Regions from separate parts of the Citrobacter sp. RHB25-C09 genome, predicted to be linked through region 3. Evidence: predicted binding sites of a transcription regulator. Region 3 holds the regulator's gene; each other region holds the start of a gene.

Region 1 (2,271 bases), 250 kb from region 3:
CTACAGTACGATTTCCGTCTGGTCTGTGCGACAGGCGCGGTCCTGTTTGTGTTATGCGCCGCCTTTAATGCCTGGCTGCTGCCAGCGTGGAAACTCTCTACCGTGCGCATCCCGGTTCGCGAAGGGATGAGCCGCGTACTCAGCGATAAACGCTTTGTCACCTATGTCCTGACGCTGGCCGGGTATTACATGCTGGCGGTGCAGGTCATGTTGATGCTGCCGATTATGGTGAATGACATCGCCGGTACTCCCAGCGCGGTAAAATGGATGTATGCGATTGAAGCCTGTCTTTCACTGACGCTGCTCTACCCCATCGCCCGCTGGAGTGAAAAACGCTTTCGCCTTGAACATCGACTGATGGCCGGTTTGCTGCTGATGTCCCTGAGTATGTTACCCGTCGGTCTGGTGAGCAATTTGCAGCAGCTTTTCACCCTGATCTGTACGTTTTACGTTGGCTCAATCATTGCCGAGCCTGCGCGTGAAACGCTGAGTGCGTCACTGTCTGATGCCCGTGCGCGCGGTAGCTATATGGGCTTTAGCCGTCTGGGACTCGCCATTGGCGGCGCGATTGGCTATATCGGAGGCGGCTGGCTGTTTGATATGGGTAAACTGCTCCAGCAGCCGGAACTGCCGTGGATGATGTTGGGGATCATTGGCCTTATCACTTTTCTGGCGCTTGGCTGGCAGTTTAGCCACAGGCGTACCCCGCGCGGTATGCTCGAACCCGGTGCCTGATTCGCTGTTTTCGGTTTTTTCCGCTGGTGTCCTTAGTGCTGGTGACGCATGCTGCTTTATGTCAGGATTACGCTATTGGCATCATGTTGAGGAAGCTCATGAAGAAGATATTTTTTGCCGCCGCGCTGGTTGTTGGCGGCCTGTTAGTTGGCTGTAACCAACTCACACAGTACACGGTCAGTGAACAGGAAATTAATCAGGCGCTTGAAAAGCACAATAATTTTGCCAAAGACATCGGCCTGCCTGGCGTTGCCGACGCGCACATTGTTTTAACCAATCTCGCAAGTCAAATTGGTCGGGAAGAGCCAAATAAAGTGACGCTCACTGGCGACGCGAATCTGGATATGAACTCTCTGTTTGGCAGTCAGAAGGCGACCCTGAAGCTGAAACTGAAAGCGCTTCCGGTCTTTAACAAAGAAAAAGGGGCCATTTTCCTGCAGGAAATGGAAGTCGTTGATGCCACCGTAACGCCAGAAAAAATGCAGGGGATTCTGCAAACACTGATGCCCTATTTAAATCAGTCTCTTCGGAACTATTTTAACCAGCAGCCTGCTTACATCCTGCGAGAAGACAGCAGTAAGGGTGAAGCCATGGCGAAGAAACTGGCCAAAGGTATCGAGGTAAAACCGGGCGAAATTATCATCCCGTTCGTCGATTAACTCCCCAGGGCGCATCAGCGCCCTTTTTTTCGTGCAAAGGAAAACGTTTACGCTTATCCTTTGTTTCCGGCAAAAATGACATCCTCAGCCGGAGCATATTGATGACTGCACCATCCCAGGTTTTAAAGATCCGCCGCCCAGACGACTGGCACCTTCACCTTCGCGATGGCGATATGTTGCAAACCGTTGTGCCCTATACCAGTGAAATTTACGCCCGGGCAATTGTAATGCCGAACCTGGCGCCACCTGTCACCACCGTTGATGCGGCCATGGCTTATCGTCAGCGTATACTTGCCGCTGTCCCGACCGGACATACCTTCACCCCGCTAATGACCTGCTACCTCACGGACACGCTGGATCCTGATGAGCTGGAACGAGGCTTCCGTGAAGGCGTCTTCACGGCGGCAAAACTCTACCCTGCCAATGCGACGACCAACTCCAGCCACGGAGTCACGTCTGTCGATGCCATCATGCCAGTGCTTGAGCGCATGGAAAAACTCGGTATGCCACTGCTGGTTCACGGTGAAGTCACCCATGCGGAAATCGATATTTTTGACCGCGAAGCGCGTTTTATTGAGACGGTCATGGAGCCTTTGCGCCGCCGTCTGCCCGCACTGAAAGTGGTGTTTGAGCACATCACCACCAAAGATGCCGCAGAGTACGTTCGCGACGGTAACGAACTGTTGGCGGCGACGATTACGCCACAACATCTGATGTTTAACCGTAACCACATGCTGGTCGGTGGGATCCGCCCTCATCTTTACTGTCTGCCGATTCTGAAACGCAACGTGCATCAGCAGGCGTTACGTGAACTGGTCGCCAGCGGCTTTGAGCGTGTATTCCTTGGCACCGATTCCGCCCCGCACGCCAGACATCG
Region 2 (2,271 bases), 470 kb from region 3:
TGTTCCACAAAACAGTCCCTGCCACCGCGCCGCCGCCCACCAACAGCGCACTGGTGCCATATTTGCTTAATAATTTACGTGATGATTTATTGGCAAGCAGTAACCCCGCCAGTCCGCCTAACGCGCCAGGCACCAGGAGTTTACCCAGGCCTTGATCGGCTGATGACGATGACAACGACGAACCGTTTTGTCCGAGAAGAGATTGTAATTGATTTAGCCAGTTAGCCATTTTTTGCCCCTCAAGTACTGACGATAGATCGTCACAGCGTACCCAAGGGGATGTCAGGAATTGTCTATTTTGACAAAAGATGCGCAAATTATCGTGCTAGCGGGGCTGGTATTCTGCGGTTCCGGCTTTGCAATCCACCGTGACCTGATAATGGATGTCCGCACTTTTACCCCTTACGGTCAAGGGCACGGTCCATTTCCCGTCCTGGCCAGTGATTTCTTTCGGGTTTACCCAAGCCACCGGATCGGCCTGCCCGACCTGTTTTTGATCGTCAGCCCAACGCACAATGCGGTTTTGCTGATAATCTCGCTTAACGCTGGCTGCGATGCCATCGGCGTCCAGGCCATCACAGCCTGGAAATTTGACCGTCTTACTTTCTGTGTTAGCCGCAAAGGCTGAGACGCTGGCGGATAACAGCAGCAGACTCAACAGCGTTCCTCTTGTATTCATACTTGTCTCCTGAGCACATTGATTCAGCAAAAAGCATGGTACAAAACGTCAGGAGCGCAAGTCAGAATCAGGCAGCCTGTGAATCTTCTTCGCCCTGTCCGTTTTCTTCAACGGCCTGAGGAGAAGGCAATTTACCGGTTTTCAGGATCGTGCTCAGCACATCTTTGTGCTCCGCCAGCCACAGAGACAGCGCTTCGCGTTGTTCATCTTCAAGAGCCAATGGGGATTGCTCTAGCCACGTATCGAGCAGATCTGCTGTATCCAGCATCTTGTCATACGCATCCGCTTCCTTCTTGCTGGTAAATGACATTTTTTCCTCACCTTCACGAATGACGACGTATTTAATTTCAACCGCCATAATGCAGCCTCTCAATATTACTGTAATTATGTACAGTATATTGCATTTTGCCTGCGAAATCAACCCACCAATAAAGACATACGCAAACGTTTTCGTTTATACTGCTGGCACTTTTTTCAGGGGAGTTTTTTCATGACGCTATTAGGCACTGCGCTGCGTCCGGCAGCAACTCGGGTTATGTTATTGGGATCAGGCGAACTGGGCAAAGAAGTGGCAATTGAATGCCAGCGTCTGGGCGTTGAAGTGATCGCTGTCGATCGCTATGCCGATGCGCCTGCCATGCATGTGGCCCATCGTTCTCACGTCATCAATATGCTGGATGGCGAAGCGCTGCGTCGGGTCGTTGAACTGGAAAAACCAGATTATATTGTGCCGGAAATCGAAGCTATCGCCACCGATATGCTGATTGCACTTGAGCAGGAAGGGAAAAAAGTCGTGCCCTGCGCCCGAGCGACAAAGCTAACCATGAACCGTGAGGGCATCCGCCGTCTTGCGGCAGAAGAGTTAGCACTCCCTACCTCCTCTTTCCGTTTTGCCGACAGCGAAGCGACCTTCCGTGATGCTGTCGCAGAAATAGGCTATCCCTGCATTGTAAAGCCGGTGATGAGCTCCTCGGGTAAAGGACAGAGTTTTATCCGCTCCGCTGAACAATTGGCTGAGGCATGGGAATATGCCCAACAGGGTGGTCGCGCTGGCGCGGGTCGGGTGATTGTCGAAGGCGTCGTGAAGTTCGATTTTGAAATTACGCTATTAACCGTCAGCGCGGTCGATGGCGTCCATTTTTGCGCTCCGGTGGGACATCGTCAGGAAGATGGTGATTACCGTGAATCCTGGCAACCGCAGCAAATGAGCCCGCTGGCGCGGGAACGTGCGGAAGAAATTGCCCGTAAGGTGGTTCTGGCGCTAGGCGGCTACGGACTGTTCGGCGTGGAGCTGTTTGTCTGCGGTGATGAGGTCATTTTCAGCGAGGTGTCTCCGCGCCCGCATGATACCGGCATGGTAACGCTCATTTCTCAGGATCTGTCAGAATTTGCCCTACATGTCCGCGCTTTTCTCGGCTTGCCGGTTGGTGCCATTCGTCAATATGGACCAGCGGCTTCAGCTGTCATTTTGCCGAGATTGACCAGTCAGAACGTTACGTTTGATAACGTGCAGAGTGCGGTTGGCGCAGGTTTGCAGGTTCGATTTTTTGGAAAGCCGGAGATTGACGGAACGCGTCGTCTGGGCGTGGCGT
Region 3 (2,271 bases):
TTGCTAACGGCTGGCGCGGGCAATTGCCGATCGCGGTGGACAATATTGTTCGCCCGGAACGCACCCAGCAAATGATCGTTGATTTCTATCGCCATTTTGATGACGTAGAGTTACTGGTTTTTCAGGAGGTTTTCAACGGTGTGTGGGACGCGCTTTCTGATGGCAGGGTAGAGCTTGCTATCGGTGCAACGCAGGCGATACCCGTTGGGGGACGCTACACCTTCCGTGATATGGGGATGCTGAGCTGGAGTTGCGTGGTAGCAAAGCAGCATCCCTTAGCGGCGATGCGCGGCCCCCTGAGTGATGACACTCTGCGCAACTGGCCATCACTGGTGCTGGAGGATACGTCGCGTACCCTGCCAAAACGCGTGACCTGGCTACTTGATAACCAAAGGCGGATGGTCGTTCCGGACTGGAACTCTTCGGCGACCTGCATTTCTGCCGGGCTGTGCATCGGCATGGTGCCCACGCATTTTGCTAAACCGCGGCTTAATGACGGACAGTGGGTGGCACTGGAACTGGAGAATCCGTTCCCGGATGCGGCATGCTGCCTGACATGGCAGCAGAACGATACCTCACCTGCGCTTGCCTGGCTGCTGGACTATCTGGGAGACAGCGAAACGCTGAACAGAGAGTGGTTGCGGGAGCCGGAAGAGACTCCCGCAGTAAAGAATTAACGACGATAGTCGCGGAACGGACCATCCGCAACGGAACGACGTTCAATGAGGCGCGGATGAACTTCGATAGACTGCGACTCTTCGCGTTTGTTGACGATACGGTCTAACAGCATATTAAAGGCGGTTTCACCCAGTGAATCTTTTGGCTGATGGATCGTCGTTAATGCCGGCGTAAAGAAGCGGGCGTTACGCACATTATCATAACCGATCAGCGAAATGTCCTGCGGCACGCGCAGTCCCATCTCATCCGCAGCGCAAAGCGCGCCCATCGCCATAATATCACCGCCGCAAAAGACCGCCGTTGGGCGATGCGACTGCGACAGGATCTGCTGCATGGCGCGGTAACCGGATTCCGGCTCAAAATCACCCTGAACAATCCAGTTTTCCGGAACCTTGATCAGTGCTTCTTCCATCGCCTTCATAAAACCGGCCAGACGTCCGGCACCGGTATTTCGCTCCATCGGCCCCGGAATGACGCCGATCTCTCGATGACCGCGATCGACAAGATAACGACCCGCCATATAGCCGCCCTCAAAGGCGTTATCAATCACCGTATCGGTAAAATCTGCTTTGGCTTCGCCCCAGTCCATTACCACCATTGGGATATGGCGATACTCTTCGAGCATGGAAAGCAGGGGCTCCGGGTACTCAGAGCACATCACCAGCAGGCCGTCGACGCGTTTCTGCGCCATCATTGAGAGATAGGCCTGCTGTTTTTCGAGGCTATTCCATGCATTACCCAGAATCAGGGTGTAGCCTTTCTGGAAGCAGTTTTTTTCCACGGCTTCAATAATTTCTGCAAAATACGCAGCTTCGCTACTGGTCGCCAACAGTCCAATAGACTTGGTGTGGTTCACCTTCAGGCTACGGGCAACGGCGCTGGGGGAATAGTGCAATTCTTTGATTGCCGCCCACACCGCATTGCGTGTTTCTTCAGCGACGAAACGCGTCTTGTTAATTACGTGTGATACGGTTGTAGTGGAAACGTTTGCTCGCTTCGCTACATCTTTAATTGTTGCCATTACATCTCACTCCAGACCCTAACCCGATCGTTAAACTACGTTAAGTAAACGTTTGCCTTCACACACCCCGATCGCAACATCAGGGTTGCGGCACGCCGGGAAAACGACACGGAACGACAGGAAGGGGTCAATGGCCAGTACGCTAAATTAGTAAGCGTGGAATTCTGGCTGATCTTAACGAAAAGGGGAAGTGCTAAAAACAGATATCACTCTAAATCGTGGGAGATTTTTACTCAGAAGTGTGTAAAAATGCGCTATATCACTTTTTGTGTGGGAATAAAAAGGAGAAAAGTTGATGAGTACCGATCTTAAGTTTTCCGTAGTGACCACAGTTATTGTTCTGGCCCTGATCGTTGCGGGTGGTTTGACGGCAGCACTGCACTGATTCACCGAGAGGGAGCATGCGCTCCCTCATACCTTCCTGCCAATATCCCTGTCTGAATTGTTATCTAATCTGCAATAGTCTTTTGTACTTTTGTTAATTTCATTTTTTTGTGATTGATGTCATGCTTTTCACTCATACATGAGCATCGCGTTTCAACGCGAAGAGGCGGAGCAATCAACACATGAAA

Evidence for each region. The regulator PurR, encoded in region 3, represses purine synthesis genes. The targets are predictions, from matches to a motif close to CANGCAAACGTTTGCNTG.
Region 1: a site for PurR is predicted at 1,431-1,448, ahead of pyrC (dihydroorotase). Genes of this name have one in related genera too.
Region 2: a site for PurR is predicted at 1,117-1,134, ahead of purT (formate-dependent phosphoribosylglycinamide formyltransferase). Genes of this name have one in related genera too.

What each region holds. Positions count from the first base shown of each region.
Region 1 is NZ_CP057483.1:1,775,743-1,778,013, reverse strand. It holds gene mdtH (multidrug efflux MFS transporter MdtH) at 1-735, shown strand, start outside; gene HVY19_RS08230 (lipoprotein) at 834-1,394, shown strand; gene pyrC (dihydroorotase) at 1,496-2,271, shown strand, end outside.
Region 2 is NZ_CP057483.1:2,500,952-2,503,222, forward strand. It holds gene HVY19_RS11610 (tellurite resistance TerB family protein) at 1-229, opposite strand, end outside; gene yebF (protein YebF) at 326-679, opposite strand; gene yebG (DNA damage-inducible protein YebG) at 747-1,037, opposite strand; gene purT (formate-dependent phosphoribosylglycinamide formyltransferase) at 1,170-2,271, shown strand, end outside.
Region 3 is NZ_CP057483.1:2,030,196-2,032,466, forward strand. It holds gene punR (DNA-binding transcriptional activator PunR) at 1-677, shown strand, start outside; gene purR (HTH-type transcriptional repressor PurR) at 674-1,699, opposite strand; gene HVY19_RS09470 (YnhF family membrane protein) at 1,995-2,084, shown strand; gene HVY19_RS09475 (MFS transporter) at 2,266-2,271, shown strand, end outside.